Regions from separate parts of the Catellatospora aurea genome, predicted to be linked through region 2. Evidence: riboswitches for the same ligand, from Rfam matches in the RefSeq annotation. Region 2 holds a riboswitch; the other holds the start of a gene.
The links. Region 2 has a riboswitch for thiamine pyrophosphate ahead of ACFQO7_RS07350 (ECF transporter S component). Riboswitches for the same ligand answer to the same signal wherever they lie in the genome.

Region 1 (7,040 bases), on a different contig from region 2:
GCCGGGATGCCCCTTGGCCAGGTCGGCGGCGTGTGCCGCGATCTTGTACGCGATCACGCCCGCCTTCACGTCGTTGCGGTCCGGCAGGCCGAGGTGCTCCTTGGGCGTGACGTAGCAGAGCATCGCGGTGCCGTACATGGCGATCATCGCGGCGCCGATGGCGCTGGTGATGTGGTCGTACGCCGGGGCGATGTCGGTGGTCAGCGGGCCGAGCGTGTAGAAGGGCGCCTCGTGGCACACCTCCTGCTGCAGGTCCACGTTCTCCTTGATCTTGTGCATGGGCACGTGCCCCGGCCCCTCGACCATCACCTGCACGTCGTGCCGCCAGGCGATCTCGGTCAGCTCGCCGAGGGTGCGCAGCTCGCCGAACTGCGCCTCGTCGTTGGCGTCGGCGATCGACCCGGGGCGCAGCCCGTCGCCGAGCGAGAAGGTGATGTCGTACCTCGCGAAGATCTCGCAGAGCTCCTCGAAGTTGGTGTAGAGGAAGTTCTCCCGGTGCTTGGCCAGGCACCAGGCCGCCATGATGGAGCCGCCGCGCGACACGATGCCGGTGACCCGGTCGGCGGCCAGCGGCACGTAGCGCAGCAGCACGCCCGCATGCACGGTCATGTAGTCCACGCCCTGCTCGGCCTGCTCGATGATGGTCTCGCGGTAGATCTCCCAGGTCAGCTTGAGCGGATCGCCCTTGACCTTCTCCAGCGCCTGGTAGATCGGCACGGTGCCGATCGGCACGGCCGAATTGCGCATGATCGCTTCGCGGGTCTCGTGGATGCGCGGGCCGGTGGACAGGTCCATCACCGTGTCGGCGCCCCAGCGGGTGGCCCAGGTCAGCTTCTCGACCTCCTCCGCCACGTCGGAGGTGACCGCGGAGGTGCCGATGTTGGCGTTGACCTTCACCAGGAACGCCTTACCGATGATCATCGGCTCGATCTCGGGGTGGTTGACGTTCGCGGGCAGCACGGCCCGGCCCGCCGCGATCTCGTCGCGCACCAGTTCCGGGGTCACGCCCTCGCGCAGGGCCACGTACTCCATCTCCGGCGTGATGATCCCGGCGCGGGCGCAGCCGAGCTGGGTCACCGGCGCGCCGTGGAGCCTGCGGTCGGCCACCCAGTCCACCCGCGGCAGGTGGTCGAAGACCCCCGGGCCGGACGTGTCGTAGAGCCGGACCGGGGTGCTGCCGTCGGTCAGGCCGACCTCGGCGAACGGCACCTGGATGTCGGGGCGGGACCCCGACACGTAGACCTTGCGCCTCATGCTGCCTCCTTGTGCTACAGGCGTGGGAAATGGTTCAGCGGACCGGCTCCGCTGCCGAGCCGCCAGTCCTGCGCCGCCAGCAGCGCCGAGCGGACATAGCGGTTCGCGTAGGCGATCGAGTCGTCGACCGGGTAGCCGTGCGCCAGCCGGGCCGCGATCGCCGCCGAGAAGGTGCAGCCCGTGCCGTGGTCGTTCGGCGTCTCCACCCGCGGCGAGCGCAGGAACCGCGCCCCGCTCGCGGTCCACACCGCGTCGACGACCTCCGCCCCGCCCAGATCGCCGCCGGTCACCACGACACACGCCGGGCCGTGCGAGGCCAGCTGCGCCGCCGCGCCGGCCATGTCCGCGGGGGTGCTGACCTGCCAGCCGAGCAGCGCCGACGCCTCGTCGATGTTGGGTGTCACCACGGTGGCGTACGGCAGCAGCCGCTCGATCGCGCTGACCACGCCGAGCCGCCGCCCCGTCGACGCGGTCAGCACCGGGTCCAGCACCATCTTCGGCAGTTCGCCGTTGCGTGCCCGGGCCCGGATGGTCGCCGCGATCTCCCCGCTGGCCACCATGCCGATCTTCACCGCGGCCACCGGCATGTCGTCGAGGACGGCGCCGAGCTGCGCGGCGACCACGGTGGCGGGCATCGGGTGCACGTCCGTGATGACTTTGGTGTTCTGCGAGGTCACCGCCGTGATGACGCTCGCGCCGTAGCAGTCCAGCGCGGCGAAGGTCTTCAGGTCCGCCTGGATACCCGCGCCGCCGCTGCTGTCCGATCCCGCGATGGTCAGGGCGAGGTGCGGGGTGCTCATGGCGTCCCCCTGCGGTGCGCCTGGGCGGACGGGCGGTGGTGGATTCTCTGCTCGCTCATGCCAGCACTCTCCCGCCGTCGCGGTGTGATCCGTCGCACAGGCCGTCCCACGCGGCGCGCAAGTTCGCGTACGCCTGTGCCGGATCGGCGGCCCGCATCACCGCGCCCATCACGGCCACTCCCGCGGCTCCGGCGTCTCGGCAGGCCGCGGCCTGCTCGGGCGACTCGACCCCGCCCAGTGCCAGCACCGCACGGCCCGCGCGGGCGGCCAGGCGGCGCAGTCCGGCAGGTTCGAGCGGCGGCCCGTAACCCGGTTTGCTGCGGCTGGGGAAGACCGGTGACAGTGTCACGTAGTCCTCGGTGGACAGCCGGTCGAGTTCCGCCTCGTCGTGGCACGAGCGGCCGAGCAGCCGGGGCCGCCCGAGCGGGGCGATCGCGCCCGCGCGCAGGTGCAGCGCCTCGCCGTCGAGGGTGTCCTGCCCGGCCACGATGAGCAGCCCGCCGACCGGGCGCAGCAGCTCCCGCAGCGCCGCCGCGAGCCGCAGCCGCTGCCCGCGCGGCAGGTCCTTCTCCCTCAGCAGCACGATCCGCGCGCCCCCGGTCACCGCCCCCGCGACGACGTCCACCAGCGGCCGGGCCGCCTGGCGGCGATCGGTCACGACGACCACGCCGCGCACCTCACCAGGGGGCGTGCCGCCGCCCGGCTCGGACTCCCCCGTCACCTCGCCCGGCCGGGCGGCGGCACGAGTCGCTGCCGGCCGGCTCACCATGTCGGGAGTCCTTCGGCAGGCGTGGAGGCCAGCGCGTGGCGGCGTACCGGGATGCGTCCGGCCTGCGACGCGAGCCGGCCCGCGACAACGGCGTGGCGCATCGCCGTGGCCATCGCCACCGGGTCGGCGGCCCTGGTCACCGCGCTGGCCAGCAGGACCGCGTCGCAGCCCAGCTCCATGGCGCGGGCGGCGTCGCTGGCGGTGCCGATCCCGGCGTCGAGGATGACCGGGCAGCGCACGGCCTCCCGGATCAGCTCGATGTGGTGCGGGTTCGAGATGCCCAGCCCCGACCCGATCGGCGCGCCCGCGGGCATCACCGCAGCGCAGCCCAGGTCGGCCAGCCGCCGGGCCAGCACCGGATCGTCGGTGGTGTACGGCAGCACGGTGAACCCGTCGTCGACCAGCCGCTCGGCCGCCCGCAGCAGCTCGACCGCGTCGGGCAGCAGCGTGCGCTCGTCCCCGATCACCTCCAGCTTGATCCAGTCGGTGTCGAACGCGTCGCGGGCCAGATGCGCGGTGCGCACCGCGTCGGCGGCCGTGTAGCAGCCCGCCGTGTTGGGCAGCAGCCGTACGCCGCAGCGCTCCAGCACGTCGAGCAGCCCGGCCGGGGTGTTCGGGTCGATGCGCCGCAGCGCGACGGTGACCAGCTCGGTGCCGCCCGCCAGCAGCGCCTGCTCCAGCGACTGGAGGCTGCTCGCCCCGCCGGTGCCGAGGATGAGCCGGGAGCCGAACTCGACGCCCCCGAGCAGGAACCTGTCGTCCATGCCGGTCAGCCGCCCTGCGTCGCGGTGAGGACCTCGACCCGGTCCCCGTCGAGCAGCCGGTGCGCGGGCCAGTCGGCGCGGCGCACGACCTCGCCGTTGACCGCGACCGCGACGCCGCGCGACGGCACGTCGAGCACGGCCAGCAGGTCGGCGATGGTCTCGCCGCGCCTGGTGGGGCGGGGCGTCTCGTTCACGACCACGGTGATCATCCGAGTCCTCCGGCGGTCAGGCGTTGAGGGGTGAAGGGTTCCCAGAGCGGGGGCAGCGAGCCGCCGTCGACCAGGTCGGCGACGGCCTGCGCGGTGTACGGGGCGGCCAGCACGCCGTGCCGGTAGTGCCCCGTGGCGACCAGCAGGCCCGGTGCCAGCTCGCCCACGATCGGTCCGTTGTCGGCGGTGCCGGGACGCTGGCCTACCGACACCTCGACCAGTGCGTGCTCGGCCAGCTCCGGCACCAGGTCGGTGGCGGCGCGCAGCAGGTCGCGTACGCCGCCCGCGGTGGCGTGGCCGTCGGCCCGTTCCTCGACGGTCGCCCCGACCAGCACCTCGCCGTCGCGGCGGGGCACCAGGTACACGGCGCGGCCGTCGGCGTACCCCCGGATGACGTGGCGCGGCGCGGCCTGGCCGCGCAGCCGCAGGACCGCGCCCTGCACCGGCCGCACCGGCAGCCCGGCCAGCGCGGCGCTGGCACAGCCCGCGGCGAGCACCACCACGTCGGCGTCCAGGCCGGACAGCCGGTGTACGGCCTCGCGGCGCACCGGCACCAGCTCGCGCAGCGCCGCCACGACCCGGCGCGGGTCCACCTGGTGGTCGGACTCGACGAGCACGCCCCGCGCCCGGGGGTTCAGCAGCGGCTCGCGCTCGCGCAGCCGGTCGCCGTCGAGCGCGACCACCTCCGCGCCCAGTTCCCGCTGATACGTCCACAGCCGGCGCAGTTCGGCGAGGTCGTCGGCGGTCAGCCCGACCTGCAGCGTGCCCTCGGTCCGGTGCCCCAGCTCGTGCCCGCTCGCCGCCGCCAGCTCCGCCGCGTACCCGGGCCAGTGCCGGGCGCATTCGAGCAGCAGTGCGGTCAGCTCGCGTTCGCCGAAGTAGGACTCGCCGACCGGGGCCAGCATGCCGGCGGCGACGTGGGACGCGCCGCGGCCGGGATCGGGGTCGTACACGGTGACGGCGTGCCCGCGCCGGGCGCACTGCCAGGCGATGCTGAGCCCGATGATGCCGCCGCCGACGACGGATACGGAAAGGGGTGCCACCGCGGCCTCCTCCCTGCGCCGGCATTACCCGGATCAGGTTCTACGGTCGGGAGCGAGAATCAGCTCCCCTCTCAGCCCGGTTCACCGGGCTCCCGTGGGGTTCTTGGTTCAGATGTGGTTCACGTGTTACGCGTGTGTTGCCGTCCGTGACGACTGTCGGGAGCGTAACCCCGCACGTACCCGGAGGCAACCCACACGTCGCCCGCCGCGATCTCCGCCACACCGGGGCGGAGCCGTGCGGGGCTCAGCCGAGCTGCGGCGACGTGTCGTTTCAGGACGCGACGGCGGCGAGCAGGTCGGCCACGGCGCGGGACGGGTCGGCGGCGTCGGAGACCGCGCCGATGACCGCGACACCGTGTGCTCCGGCGGCCAGCAGCTCCGGCACGCGGGCCGCGGTGATGCCGCCGATCGCGATGATCGGGGTGCCCGCGACCTGCCGCGCCACGGCGCGCAGGCCCTCCGCGCCGATGGACACCGGCAGCCCGTCCTTCGTGGACGTCGCGTAGCAGGGGCCCACGCCCAGGTAGTCGGCTCCGTCGCCGACCGCGCGCAGGGCGGTCGCCGGCAGCCGGGACGTCGCGCCGAGCACCGCGGCCGGGCCGAGCAGCCGCCGGGCCGCCGGCACGGGCAGGTCGTCCGCGCCGACGTGGCCGCCCGCGGCACCGGTGGCGAGCGCGACGTGCAGCCGGTCGTTGACCAGCACCGGAACCCCGACCGGGCGGCACAGTGCGACGATCTGGTTGGCCAGCTCGTACGCGAGCCGGTCGGTCCAGTCGTCCGCGGGCCGGAACTGGACGACCAGGTCGGGTGTGGCCACGGCGAGCGCGGCCCGGACCAGTGCGACCGGGTCCCGGCCGGGCCGGCTGTCGGTGATCAGATGAAGTCTCCCCAGCGCCATGGCCATACCCTATCGATTCTCATCGGTGAATGGGACAACCCCCTCCGTGACAGCCGCCGTCTACATCGGCTCATCCAGATCACTGATTCTGTGAAAACTCTTTACAATTACTTTGAATCGGTATGAGAACCCGTCTCGCCCTCGTCGCCCTCATCCTGGGCAGCACCGTCGCGGCAGCCGCCGTACCAGCTCAAGCCGCGTCCGCACCCGCCGTCGACGGGGCCGCCGCCGCGGCCGCCGGATACGTCAAGGTCGGCTACTTCGTCCAGTGGGGCATCTACCGCCGCAACTTCCTGGTGAAGAACCTGCACACGTCGGGGATGGCCGCGAAACTGACGCACATCAACTACGCGTTCGCCAACGTCGGCGCCGACGGCCGCTGCTTCGAGGCCAACGAGGCCGGGGTCGGCGACGCCTGGGCCGACTACCAGAAGCGTTTCAAGGCCGGCGAGTCCGTCGACGGTGTCGGCGACGTGGTGAGCCAGCCGCTGGCCGGCAACTTCCACCAGCTGCGCAAGCTCAAGGCGATGTACCCGCACTTGAAGGTGCTGCTGTCGGTGGGCGGCTGGACCTGGTCGAAGTACCTGTCCGACGCCGCGCTCACCCCGGCCTCCCGGCAGGCGATGGTGGCCAGCTGCATCGACATGTTCATCAAGGGCAACCTGCCCTTCATCGGCACCTCGCCGCACGGCGGCACGGGCAGCGCCTTCGGCGTGTTCGACGGGTTCGACCTGGACTGGGAGTGGCCCGCCTCGGCGGGTGAGGTCGGCAACGTGGTGCGGCCCGAGGACAAGCAGAACTACACCCTGCTGGCCGCCGAGTTCCGCAACCAGCTCAACGCGTACGGCGCGCAGGTCGGCCGGAGCTACCAGCTGACCGCGTTCCTGCCCGCGGACCCCGCGAAGATCAATGCCGGGATCGAGACCGCGCAGCTGTTCTCCCACCTCGACTTCGCCACAGTGCAGGGATACGACCTGGCCGGCGGGTGGGACCCGGTGACCGGGCACCAGTCGAACCTGTACTCCACGCCGTCGTCGCCGTTCAGCGTCGACCTGGCCGTGGACACCTACCGCGCCCAGGGCGCACCGGCCAACAAGATCGTGATCGGCGTCCCGTACTACGGCCGCGGCTGGACCGGCGTCGGCAGCACCGGCAACGGCCTCTACCAGCCCGCGAGCGGCCCGGCCCGGGGCACCTACGAGGACGGCGTCGACGACTACAAGAAGGTCATCGCCAAGCAGGGCACCGTGTACTACGACCCGGTCGCGGGCGCGTCCTGGAAGTACGGCGGCAGCGCCCTGTG
Region 2 (12,308 bases):
CCGGCTCGGCCTCGGCGAGGGTCTCGAACGCGCACGGCTCCATCAGCGATTCGGCCAGCAGGGGCGTCGCGGTCATCTTCACGTCGAAACCGCCCAGCGCCCGCCGGTACGCCCCGACGCTCTCCCACTCGGTGAGCAGGCACCAGTGCTCCGGTTCGTCGAGCGACCGGGTCAGCTCCCCGCGCAGGTAACCGGGGCGGGCCGCCAGGGCCGCCAGCGCCGCGTGGGCGCGCTCGACGAACGCCTCCTCGTTGGCGGCGATCACGAATCGATTGAGCATCAGCACCTCACTACAGTAAGGAGGGGCACCTTCTTATCGTTTTACGGGGTAAAGGGTGCCCTTCTTAACGCTTGCCGGAGAGGACCGCCGCCGTGCCCCAGGATGTCGCGAACAACCCCCTGCTGCGCCGGCTCGCCCGGATCCCCAAGACCACCGCGCTGCTGGGCACGCTGGCGCTGCTGCTGGTGGCGGTGCTGCTGCCGAACCCGTACAGCGGAGTCCTTCTCCTGGCGCTGGCCGCCGCCCTGGCCGCGCTGCTGGTCACCACCTGGCCGGTCCAGCCCCCGGCTACCCGAGCCCTGCGCGTGATCGTCCTCACCCTGCTCACCGCCGCGGCCCTGACCCGCCTGTTCTGACTCCACCGCTGCGGCGATGAGGCGGTCACCGGCAACGACAAGGGCCGTTGGTGGATCGCGCACGGTCCGCGAGCCTCGCCTCGCACCGGGCTGACCTGCGCCTGTGCACCTCAACTGTTAACAAGGTGCCCTTCCTCTACGCAGAGCGTTAAGAAGGTGCCCTTCCTTTGTCGTGGGCGGTGGATCATGGAGGCGGGAGGGGTGTACGCAGGGCAGGGATATGCACCTATGCGTTTTTGACAATCGTTCTCATTTTCAGGGAGAGTTGACGCCATGCTGAGCCGATCTCTCCAGCGCGCCGCCGTCGCCGGCGTCGCCGCGCTGCTGGCCCTGGGCACCCTCACCGCCTGCTCCGACTCCTCCACCGACAGCACCGGCCGCACCACCGTCGTGACCGGCTTCTACCCCCTGCAGTTCGTCACCGAGAAGGTCGGCGGCCCCGACGTCGACGTGGTCAACCTCGCCCAGCCGGGCGCCGAGCCGCACGACATGGAGCTGTCCCCGGCCCAGGTCGCGCAGGTCGCCAACGCGGGGCTGGTGGTCTACCTCAAGGGCTTCCAGCCGCAGCTCGACGAGGCCGTCACGCAGAACGCCGCCGATCGCGCGTTCGACGTCGCGGCGGTCACCCCGCTCGTCGGCGGCCCCAACCACCAGGGCGCGAACGAGGAGGGCGGCAACGCCCCCGACCCGCACTTCTGGCTGGACCCGACCCGCCTGGCCGTGGTCGCCAAGGACGTCGCGAAGAAGCTGGCCGAACGCGACCCGGCGCACGCGGCGGCCTACACCGAGCGCGGCGACGCCCTGGTCGCCGAGTTGACCAAGCTGGACGCCGAGTTCACCGCCGGGCTGGCGAACTGCCAACGCCACGAGATCGTGACCAGCCACGCCGCGTTCGGCTACCTCGCCGACCGGTACAAGCTCAAGCAGATCGCGCTGTCCGGGCTGACCCCGGACACCGAGCCCACCCCGCAGCAGGTCGCCGCCGTCGCCGCCGAAGCTCGCCAGTACGGCGCGACGACCATCTTCTTCGAGACGCTGGTCTCGCCGAAGGTCGCCCAGACGCTGGCCGAGCAGGTCGGCGCGAAGACCGCCGTGCTCGACCCGCTGGAGGGGCTCGCCGAGGGCGGGACGGGTGACTACTTCTCGGTCATGCGGGCCAATCTCGCTACGCTGCGCACCGCGTTGGGCTGTTCATGAGCGCACGCGCCGCCGACGAACGGGACTAGGAGCAGACGTGAACTCCCCGGTTCTCGAAATCAAGCACGGGGCGGTCGCCTACGACCGTCCCGTGCTCCGCGACGTCAACCTGACCGTACGCGGCGGCGAGGTCGTCGCCGTGCTGGGCGCGAACGGCAGCGGCAAGTCCACCATGATCCGGGCCGGGCTCGGCCTGGTGCCGCTGGCCGACGGCCAGGTCGAGCTGTTCGGCGTCCCGCTGCGGCGCTTCCGCGACTGGCGGCGCATCGGGTACGTGCCGCAGCGGCTGGGCGCGGGCGGCGGTGTGCCCGCCACCGTCGGCGAGGTCGTCTCCTCGGGCCGGCTGGCCCGACGCGGCTTCCCCGGGCTGCTGCGCGCCGGTGACCGGCAGGCCGTGTCGCGGGCCCTGGCCGCCGTCGACCTGACCGACCGCGTGCACGACCCGGTCGCCTCCCTGTCCGGCGGCCAGCAGCAGCGCGCCCTGATCGCGCGGGCACTGGCCGGCGAACCCGACCTGCTGGTGCTGGACGAGCCCACGGCGGGCGTGGACGCCAAGTCGCAGGAAGCGTTCGCGCAGGCGCTGCGCGACTTCGTCCGGCACGGCGGCACGGTGCTGCTGGTCGCGCACGAGCTGGGCCCGCTGCAGCCGGTCATCACCCGGGCCGTGGTCGTGCACGACGGGGTCATCGCGCACGACGGCGCGGTGCCCCACCCGGCCGGCCACCACGCCGAGCCCGGCCACGACCACGTGCACCCGCACGCCCCGCAGGACCCGCCGAGCATCTGGGGACGCGAATGAACGTGAACCTGATCGAGATCATGTCCCTGCCGTTCATGCAGCGGGCGCTGCTGGGCGCGCTGATCACCGGCCTGATCGCCCCCTCGCTGGGCATCTACCTGGTGCAGCGGCGCATGTCGCTGATCGGCGACGGCATCGGCCACATCGCCCTGACCGGCGTCGGCGTCGGCCTGCTCACCGGCACCTCGCCGGTGCTCACCGCGATCATCGTGTCGGCGCTGGGCGCGGTCGCGGTGGAGTTGATCCGCGAGCGCGGCCGCACCTCGGGCGACATCGCGCTGGCCATCCTGTTCTACGGCGGCATCGCGGGCGGCGTCTTCCTGGTCGGGCTCGCCCCGGGCAAGGGCAGCGCGAACCTGACGTCGTACCTGTTCGGCTCGCTGCTCACGACGTCGGCCACGGATCTGATCACGATCGCGATCCTCGGCGCGTGCGTGCTCGCGGTCACCGTCGGGCTGCGGCCCTGGCTGTTCGCGATCTGCCAGGACGAGGAGTACGCCAAGGTCTCCGGCCTGCCCGTGCGCACCCTGAACCTGCTGCTCGCCGTGATGACCGCGGTGACCGTCACCGTGGCCATGCGCTCGGTCGGCCTGCTGCTGGTCAGCGCCCTGATGGTGGTGCCCGTCGCGGCCGCGCAGCTGGTCTCGCGCGGCTTCGGCGGCACCATGACCCTGGCCATGCTCGGCGGCGTGATCAGCGCCGGGGCCGGCATCCTCATGTCCGCCGGGTACGACACCGCGCCCGGCGCGACCATCGTGCTCGCCGCCATCGCACTGTTCATGCTGGTCGCGGCGGTGGGCGCGGTGCTGCGTCGGCGGCGGCGCGCCGACACGGGGCCGGCGGCGGTGTGTGAGCCGCCCGAGTGCGTCCTGGACTCATGATTGGGTATGCACCGACACGCGGGGCTACGGTGGTCGATGTGAGCCAGACGCAGTCCTACGCCCGAGCCGGAGAGCTGCTGCGGGCGCTCGCCGCGCCCGTCCGGATCGCGATCGTGACCGAGCTGGCGGCGAACGGCGAACGCCACGTGCACGAGCTGGTGGAACGGCTGCGAGTGGCCCAGCCGCTGGTCTCCCAGCACCTGCGGGTGCTCCGGGCGGCCGGTGTGGTCCGCGCCGAACGGCACGGCCGCGAGATCGCATACTCCCTGGTGGACGAACACGTCGCGCACATCGTCGCCGACGCCGTCACCCACGCCGCGGAGCAGCGCCCATGAACAGGTGTTACGAGGAGATGGCATGACCAGCCCACAGGGAACCGCGGCGCGGAACACGCGGCAGCGGTCCGCGGTGGCGACGTTGCTGTCCGAGGTGGAGGGCTTCCACAGCGCGCAGGAGCTGCACGCCATGCTGCGCGACCGGGGCGAGCGGGTCGGCCTGACCACCGTGTACCGGACGCTGCAGGCGCTCGCCGACGGCGGGGACATCGACGTGATGCGCCCGCCGGGCGGCGAGCAGCTGTTCCGGCGGTGCTCCAACGGGCACCACCACCATCTGGTGTGCCGCACCTGCGGCCGTACCGTCGAGGTGGCGGGACCGGCCGTGGAGTCCTGGGCCGACCGGGTGGCGGCGCAGCACGGGTTCGTCGACGTCAGCCATACGCTGGAGATCTTCGGCACCTGCCAGGGCTGCGCGGCGCCCCGGGTGTGACGCGGGGCGTTTATCGATCGCCCGCGTCGATCACAATGCTCTCATGAAGCTCTATGCGGAGAAGCCGTGGCGGTTCACTCGGCAGATCATCGCCGATGTCACCGCACTGGTGTGGAGCGCGATCTGGATCTGGGCCGCGATCACACTGTACGAGCTGGTCCAGAAGCTGGCGGTGCCCGGCCAGAAGCTGGAGAGCGCCGGCACCAACCTGGCCGCCGACATGGCCGAGGCACAGGCGCGCGCGGGGCGCATCCCGCTGGTCGGTGACGAGGTGGGCGCGCCGTTCGGCAGCGCCGCCAACGCGGCGAACTCGATCGCCGAGGCGGGGCGCGACCAGCAGGACGCCATCGCGAACCTGGCGACGGTGCTGGCCTGGCTGACCGCGGGCATCCCGGTGCTGATGGCGCTGGCGCTGTGGCTGCCGCTGCGGCTGTCGTGGATCCGCGCGGCCAGCGTCGCGGCGAAGGTGCGCCGGTATCCGGGCGGGGGTGAGCTGCTCGCGCTGCGGGCGCTGGCCACGGCGCCGCTGCGGCGGCTCGCTTCGCTGGACAGCGGGGTCGTGGCGGGATGGCGTACCGGTGATCCGGAGGCGGTGGAGCAGCTGGCCGCGCTGGAACTGCGCCGCCTCGGTCTGCGCGGCAGCCCTCGCCGCTGACGTCTCGCGCCCAGCTCACCGCCTGGTCGCCGTCAATAAGGGCACCTTCTATAACGCGGAGCGTTAAGAAGGTGCCCTTCCTTGGGGTTCAGCGGGGTGGGATGCGGCGGCGGGCGTCGGTGGCGGTGGACGGGCCGGGGGTCCAGGTGGAGACCCATTCGCCCTGGTCGGGGGGTGCGATGATGCCCGACTCCAGGGCGGTGTGCTCGCCGGCCAGGACCTTGCGGGCCAGGGCGACGTCGGCGGCGTCGGTGTTGTTCCAGAGGGCGTGTTCGAGGATGGCGATGCGGCCTCGGGACTGGTGGCAGAAGAGGTCGGCGAGTTCGATCTCCTCGGGGCGGCCGGAGGCGGTGGCGCGGGAGCAGACGGCGGCGATGGCGAACAGTTCCGCGCCGATGTCGACGACCCGGCCCAGGAAGCCCTGCCGGTGCTCCAGTTTGCCCTGCCAGCGGGCCATGCCCTGGAAGGTGTTGCGAGCCAGGCGGCGGGATGCGCGCTCGGCCCAGCGCACGTGCTTGGCGAGTGGGCCGAACTTGCGGTAGCCGCCGAAGGTGCCCCGGCCGACGGCGAGGGTGGGCAGCCAGCGGGCGTAGAAGCCGGTGGCGCGGAGCAGGGCCTTGCCCTTCGCGCCGAGCGGGGACTTCGGGTCGATGAGCGCCCCGGCGACGGACAGGTGCTGGTCGACGGCCTCGCGGGCGATGAACAGGTGCATGATCTCGGTGGAGCCCTCGAAGATGCGGTTGATGCGCAGGTCGCGTAGGAGCTGCTCGACGCCGATCGCCTTCTCGCCGCGGGCCGCCAGCGAGTCGGCACTCTCGTATCCGCGCCCGCCCCGGATCTGCACCAGTTCGTCGGCGACCTGCCAGGCCAGCTCGGAGCCGTACAGTTTGACCAGCGCGGCCTCGATGCGGAAGTCGTTGCGGTCGTCGTCGGCGAGCATGCAGCACAGGTCGAGCATGGACTCCATGCCGTACGCGGTGGCCGCGATGAACGCGATCTTCGTGGCGACGGCCTCGTGCTGGCCGACCGCCCGACCCCACTGCACGCGCTGCTGGGACCACTGCCGGGCGACGCTCAGCGACCACTTGGCCGCGCCGACGCACATCGCGGGCAGCGAGAGGCGGCCGGTGTTGAGGGTGCTCAGCGCGATCTTCAGGCCCTGGCCCTCACCGCCGATGACGTTCTCGGCGGGCACGAACACGTCGTGGAAGCGGGTGACGCTGTTCTCCAGGCCGCGCAGGCCGAGGAAGGCGTTGCGGTTCTCGACGGTGACGCCCTCGGCGTCGCCCTCGACCACGAACGCGGTGATGCCGCCGCGGCGGCCCTCGGCCTTCGGCACCATCGCCATGACCACGAGCAGCGTCGCCACGGTGCCGTTGGTGGCCCACAGCTTGACCCCGTTCAGGCGGTAGCCGCCCTCGACCGGGGTGGCGGTCGCGCCCATGCGGGCCGGGTCGGAGCCGACGTCGGGCTCGGTGAGCAGGAACGCCGACACCTCGCCCGCGGCCAGCCGCGGCAGGAAGCGCTGCTTCTGCTCCTTGGTGCCGAACAGCTTGAGCGGCTGCGGCACGCCGATGGACTGGTGCGCCGACAGCAGCGCGCCGATCGCCGGGCTGACCGAGCCGGCCAGCGTCAGCGCTCGGCAGTAGTCGAGATGGGACAGGCCGAGCCCGCCGTACGCGGGATCGATCTTCATGCCGAACGCGCCGAGTTCGGCCAGGCCGTGGAAGACCTCGTCCGGGATGCGGGCGTCGCGCTCGATGGCGGCCCCGTCGACCTCGGTGCTGACGTACTCCCCCAGCTTCGCCAGGAACTGCTCGGCGTCGGGGTTCGGGGCGGGCTGGGGCCACGGGTGGATCAGGTCCATCCGCAGCCGTCCCAGGAACAACTGCTTGCCGAAACTGGGCTTGCGCCATTCGCTCTCGCGGGCGGCCTCGGCGACCTGCCGGGCCTGCTCCGCGCTCACCTCACGCTGCACCGTCGTCATCGTCGACACCCCTGTCGTCCGGTCGAACGCGGGGTCGCCGGGGCCGCCTCATGAGCGCGCCGCGACGAGCCGTGTTCGGTGGTTTGCGCCCTGAAATCACGCTACTCCGCAGTACTACCGAGCGGTAGCGGTTGGCAAACCGGCCGACACCGGCTATTCGTACTGCTCCGCGGGAGCCTGCACCGGCCGCCACTCCAGCACCTCGATGAACGGGATGCTGTCGCCGTTGACCGGGTCGGTGCCCTGCTGGTCGGTGTACTGTCCGGTGATCTCCACCCAGCTGTCGGCGGGCAGCCCCGTCGGCACGCTGCCGTTCATGCCGACCTTGATCGGGCGGGCGTCGGCCGCGCAGCAGGACAGGATCATGCGGGTGAGCAGCTGCCCGCCCTCGGGGTTGTCGGACAGGAAACCGGTGACCCGGACCCGGCGCTCGCCGATGGACAGTCCCTTGTCGAAGATCGCCCGGGTGGCGTAGTCGAGCACGCTGATCTCGGCGGGGTCCCCGTCGGGCAGCGCCGGGAAGTCGGAGACCTGCTGCGCCGAGAGCGCCGAACCGGCCTGCCCGGCGGCGTAGGAGCCGAGCGCGGGCGGGGCCACCAGGAGCAGGCCCAGCACCGGCGCGATCAGCAGCCAGCCGACCCGCGGTTCCCGGTGCCCGTGGCCGTGGTCGCCGTCCCGGCCGCTGTGCCCATGCCCGCCGTGCCCCTGGTCGGTGCCGGCGCGGTGGTCATCGCCCGGCCGGCCGAGGTCGCGGCCGCCGACCGCCGCTCCGACCGGTTCCGGGTGCTCGGCGCACTCGGTGTCCACGGCCGAGCCGTGGCGGATGTCGTACCAGAGGGTCATCACGGCCGCGAGCACCAGCAGCGCGCCCGCGCCGATCAGGAACGGCTGCAGTCCCGCCTTGACGTAGCGCAGGTACATGTCGGTGAGGCTGGCCTTGAGGATCGCGCCGCCGAGCAGCAGCATCACCACGCCCTGGGCTTGACGGTTCACAGCAGCACCATCCCGACTACGGCGGCGACTCCGACCGCCATCACGAACGTGGCCGGGGCGAAGCGCATCGCGAAGCGGCGGCCGAACACCCCGGCCTGCATGGAGATCAGTTTCAGGTCGACCATCGGGCCGACGACCAGGAACGCCAGGCGCGCGGTGAGCGAGAACTGGCTCAGTGACGCGGCGACGAACGCGTCGGCCTCAGAGCAGATCGACAACAGCACGGCGAGCGCGGCGAGGGCCAGCACGGACAGCACCGGCTGGTCGGCGACGGCTTGCAGCACCGATTCGGGCACCAGCACGTTGATGGTGGCCGCGGCCATCGCGCCGAGCACCAGGAAGCCTCCCGCGTGCACGATGTCGTGACGGCAGGCCGCCCAGAACGCCCGCCAGCGGGACAGGTCGTCCAGCTCGGGCCGGTGCGGCAGCCGGATCCACTCCTGCTTGCCCAGGCGCAGCCAGAGCCAGCCCATCACCATCGCCACGATGATGCTGGCCACGCCACGGGCGACCACCATCTCCGGGTTGTTCGGGAAGGCGACCGCGGTGGCGGTCAGCACGATCGGGTTGATCGCGGGCGCGGCCAGCAGGAAGGCGAGGGCGGCGGCGGGCGTGACGCCGCGGCGGATCAGCGAGCCGGCGATCGGCACCGAGCCGCACTCGCAGCCGGGCAGCACCACCCCGGCGGCGCTGGCCACCGGCACGGCGAGCGCCGGGTGCTTGGGCAGCGCCTTCGACCAGAACGAGCGCGGCACGAAGACCGCGATCACCGCCGAGAGCGCGACGCCGAACACCAGGAACGGCATGGCCTGCACCATCACCGATACGAACACGGTGGTCCAGGTCTGCAGCAGCGGAGTGGAGATCGCGGCGGCGATCGGCTCACGGAAGATCAGCAGTGCGATGAGCAGTGCCGCCAGCACCTCGACGGAGCCGATCCGGCCGCCGAACAGCGGCGTGCGGCCGGGCCCGGCGGGCGGCGACGGGGGCGCCGCGGGCGGGCGCTGATCGACGGAGGTCACACGGATCCTTCGCGGTATCGGGGTGTGCCGACCGGCACAGGTTACCGGGCGTGCGTTCGGTGTTAGCCTTTCCGGCACAAGCGCTGCTGTCCAGCGGCCTCATATGAACAAGTAACGACAGGGGAGCGCACAGCGCTGAGAGTGCGGCACACGGCCGCAGACCCTCGAACCTGATCTGGGTAATGCCAGCGCAGGGAGTTCGGTCAACACCTCACCGCCACGCCTGCTTTCGTGATACCCCCGAAAAGGGATGTCACGGGGGCGGCGTGTGCACTTCTCCTCGTTCGTACCCTCAACGGACCTGGAGTTATTCATGACAAGCTATCGCTGGCGGACGGTCGACATCGTCGTCGCCTCGATCCTCGCCGTCGCCTTCGGCGTCGTCTTCTGGGCCTGGGGCCTGCTGTGGAACGGACCGGCCGGGGCGATCTTCGGCTCGACGTTCCCGCCGGCCGCGGCCGCCATCTACGGCGTATGGCTGCTGCCCGCCGTGCTCGCCCCGCTGATCATCCGCAAGCCGGGCGCGGCGATCTACACCGAGCTGGTCGCCGCGATCGTGTCGGCGCTGCTCGGCACCTCGTGGGGCATCAGCGTGCTCTGGTACGGCCTCGCCCAGGGCGCGGCCGGCGAGCTGGGCTTCCTGCTCGGCGCGTACCGCCGCTGGAACCTCGGCCAGTCGCTGGTCGCGGCCGCTTTCGCGGGAGCCACCGCGGCCGGGCTCGACCTGTACTACTACTACGGCGACTGGACCTTCGACTGGAAGGTCGCCTACGTCGCCATCGTCGTGGCCAGCACGCTGCTGTTCGCGGGCGTCGGCGGCTACTACCTGACCAAGTCCCTGGCCGGCACCGGCGCGCTGGACCGGTTCCCGTCCGGCCGCAGCCGCGACCTGGTCTGATGATCGAGCTCGAGGGGTACGGGTGGCGGCACGCCGGCCGCCGCGCGTGGGCGGTGCGCGGGGTCGACCTGCGCATCGAGCGCGGCGAGCGGGTGCTGCTGCTCGGCCCCTCGGGCGCGGGCAAGTCCACGCTGCTGCACGCGCTGGCCGGGCTGCTGCCCGAGGACTCGGGCGAGGCCGAGGGCGCGTGCAAGGTCGACGCCGACCGGATCGGCATCGTCTTCCAGGACCCGCAGTCGCAGCTGGTGATGTCGCGGGCGGGCGACGAGGTCGCGTTCGGCCTGGAGAACCTCGCCTGGCCCGCCGACCGGGTGTGGCCCCGGGTCGACGAGGTGCTGCGCGAGGTCGGCTTCGGCTACCCGCGCGACCGGGCCACCGACGCCCTGTCCGGCGGCGAGCAGCAGCGCCTGGTGCTGGCCGGGGCGCTGGCCCCGCGTCCTGAACTGCTGCTGCTCGACGAGCCCACGGCCAACCTGGACCCGGCCGGGGCGGCGCTGGTCCGCCGGGCGCTGCGGGACGCCGTCGCCGCCGACACCACCGTCGTGCTCATCGAACACCGCATCGCCGAGGTGCTGGACCTGGTCACCCGGGTGGTCGTCCTGGAGCCCGGCGGCGGGGTGCGCGACGACGTGCCACCTCACCTGCTGGCCGGCCCCCTCGGCGCGGAACTGGCCGCCGCCGGGGTCTGGGTGCCCGGCCACCCCGCTCCCCCTCGGCCCGCCGCGAACCCGCCCGGCGACGTCCTGCTCACCACACACGACCTGCGGGTACGGCACCTGTCCTACCCCGACGTGACGGTCCGCGCCGGGGAGGCGCTCGCGGTGACCGGCCCCAACGGCTGCGGCAAGTCCACCCTCGCGCTGGCCCTGGGCGGCCTGCTCAAACCCGCCGCGGGCGAGGTGCGTTGCCCGGACGGGTCGCCGCACCGGTGGCGGGCCCGCGCCCTGGCGGGCCGGATCGGCTCGGTGTTCCAGAACCCGGAGCAGCAGTTCGTGACCGCCACCGTGCGCGACGAGCTGGCGCTCGGCGGCACCGCCCCGGGCCGGGTCGACGAGCTGCTGACCCGGCTGCGGCTGGACCACCTGGCCGGGGCGAACCCGTTCACCCTCTCCGGCGGCGAGGCGCGGCGGCTGTCCGTGGCGACCGCGCTGGCCGCCCGGCCCCGCCTGCTGATCCTGGACGAACCGACCTTCGGCCAGGACCGCCGCACCTGGATCGAGCTGGTCGACCTGCTCGCCGCACTCCGCGACGACGGCCACGGCATCGTCACCGTCACCCACGACCCCGACGTGGTCACCGCCCTCGCCGACCGCGCCCTCGACCTGGGAGAGCGCTCATGACCGTCCGGAACGTCACCATCCGGCGACTCCGCGGCGGCGTCTGCCGCAGCACCGGCGCCAGGGCGGTCAGCCCGGATCGAAGCAAACCGTGACCCTGCCCGCCGCCACCGCGCTGCAGCGCAGCGACGCGCTGCTGGCGCGCCGCACACCGGTCGCGAAGATCGTCGCGTTGGCGCTGTTCACCACCGCCGCGCTGTTCACCCGGGACGTGGCCGCGCTGGGTTTCGCGCTGGTGGTGACGTTCCTGGCCGCGCCGCTGTTCGGGATCACGCCGTGGGGGCTGCTGCGGCGCGGCTGGCCGGCGCTGCTCGGCGCGGCGACCGTGGTGCTGTCGCTGGCGCTGTTCGCCGCGGACCGGTCCGGCACCGTGCTGGTGGACTTCGGGCCGGTCGTCATCACCACGACGGTGCTCGGCAACGCGCTGTCGCTGGCGCTGCGGCTGCTGGCCATCGCACTGCCCAGCATCCTGGTGTTCAGCACCACCGACCCGACCGACCTGGCCGACTCGCTGATCCAGCACGCCCGGGTCTCGCCACGCTTCGCGATCGGCGCGCTGGCCGCGTTCCGGCTGGTCGGCCTGCTCGGCGAGGAGTGGCAGATGATCGCGATGGCGCGCCGGGCCCGCGGCATCGACGCCGGGCACAACCCGCTGCGCTGGCTGAGACTGTTCGCCGGGACCGCGTTCGGCCTGCTGGTCGGCGCGATCCGGCGCGGCACCCGGCTGGCCGTCGCGATGGACGCCCGCGGCTTCGACTCCGGCCTACCCCGCACCGTCGCCCGCCCGATGCCCTGGCGTTTCGCCGACTGGCTCCTGATCACGGCCGGCGCGCTGCTGGCCCTGGCCATCCAACTCATCGCCCACCACTGACCCCCGCCCCTCCTGGCGCAACTCTTAAAGACTCGCGGTCTCCGCGCAGGCCGGAGGCCGCAAGTCTTTAAGAGTTGCGGCTGGGACGGGGTCAGGCCGCGGGGGCGGGTGGGGCGACCGGGTTGGGCAGGGCGCCGCCGAAGCGGCGGTCGCGCTGGGCGTAGAGCTCGCAGGCGTACCAGAGGTGGCGGCGGTCGAAGTCGGGCCACAATGTGTCCAGGTAGACGTGCTCGGCGTAGGCGGACTGCCAGATCAGGTAGTTGC

Region 1: it holds a riboswitch for thiamine pyrophosphate, as region 2 does, so the genes downstream of both, thiO (glycine oxidase ThiO) here and ACFQO7_RS07350 (ECF transporter S component) in region 2, are expected to answer to the same signal.

Annotation. Positions count from the first base shown of each region.
Region 1 is NZ_JBHTAC010000087.1:268-7,307, reverse strand. Features, by position in the region: gene thiC (phosphomethylpyrimidine synthase ThiC) at 1-1,254, opposite strand, end outside; gene thiD (bifunctional hydroxymethylpyrimidine kinase/phosphomethylpyrimidine kinase) at 1,269-2,054, opposite strand; gene ACFQO7_RS37465 (thiamine phosphate synthase) at 2,110-2,823, opposite strand; gene ACFQO7_RS37460 (thiazole synthase) at 2,817-3,587, opposite strand; gene thiS (sulfur carrier protein ThiS) at 3,593-3,796, opposite strand; gene thiO (glycine oxidase ThiO) at 3,793-4,839, opposite strand; TPP riboswitch at 4,833-4,945, opposite strand; gene thiE (thiamine phosphate synthase) at 5,111-5,737, opposite strand; gene ACFQO7_RS37440 (glycoside hydrolase family 18 protein) at 5,860-7,040, shown strand, end outside.
Region 2 is NZ_JBHTAC010000005.1:170,430-182,737, forward strand. Features, by position in the region: gene ACFQO7_RS07295 (antibiotic biosynthesis monooxygenase family protein) at 1-286, opposite strand, end outside; gene ACFQO7_RS07300 (hypothetical protein) at 373-636, shown strand; gene ACFQO7_RS07305 (metal ABC transporter substrate-binding protein) at 910-1,833, shown strand; gene ACFQO7_RS07310 (metal ABC transporter ATP-binding protein) at 1,871-2,632, shown strand; gene ACFQO7_RS07315 (metal ABC transporter permease) at 2,644-3,513, shown strand; gene ACFQO7_RS07320 (ArsR/SmtB family transcription factor) at 3,510-3,848, shown strand; gene ACFQO7_RS07325 (Fur family transcriptional regulator) at 3,871-4,281, shown strand; gene ACFQO7_RS07330 (hypothetical protein) at 4,325-4,936, shown strand; gene ACFQO7_RS07335 (acyl-CoA dehydrogenase family protein) at 5,025-6,923, opposite strand; gene ACFQO7_RS07340 (TIGR03943 family putative permease subunit) at 7,077-7,916, opposite strand; gene ACFQO7_RS07345 (permease) at 7,913-8,938, opposite strand; TPP riboswitch at 9,048-9,153, shown strand; gene ACFQO7_RS07350 (ECF transporter S component) at 9,252-9,836, shown strand; gene ACFQO7_RS07355 (ABC transporter ATP-binding protein) at 9,836-11,176, shown strand; gene ACFQO7_RS07360 (energy-coupling factor transporter transmembrane component T family protein) at 11,271-12,044, shown strand; gene ACFQO7_RS07365 (isoprenyl transferase) at 12,136-12,308, opposite strand, start outside.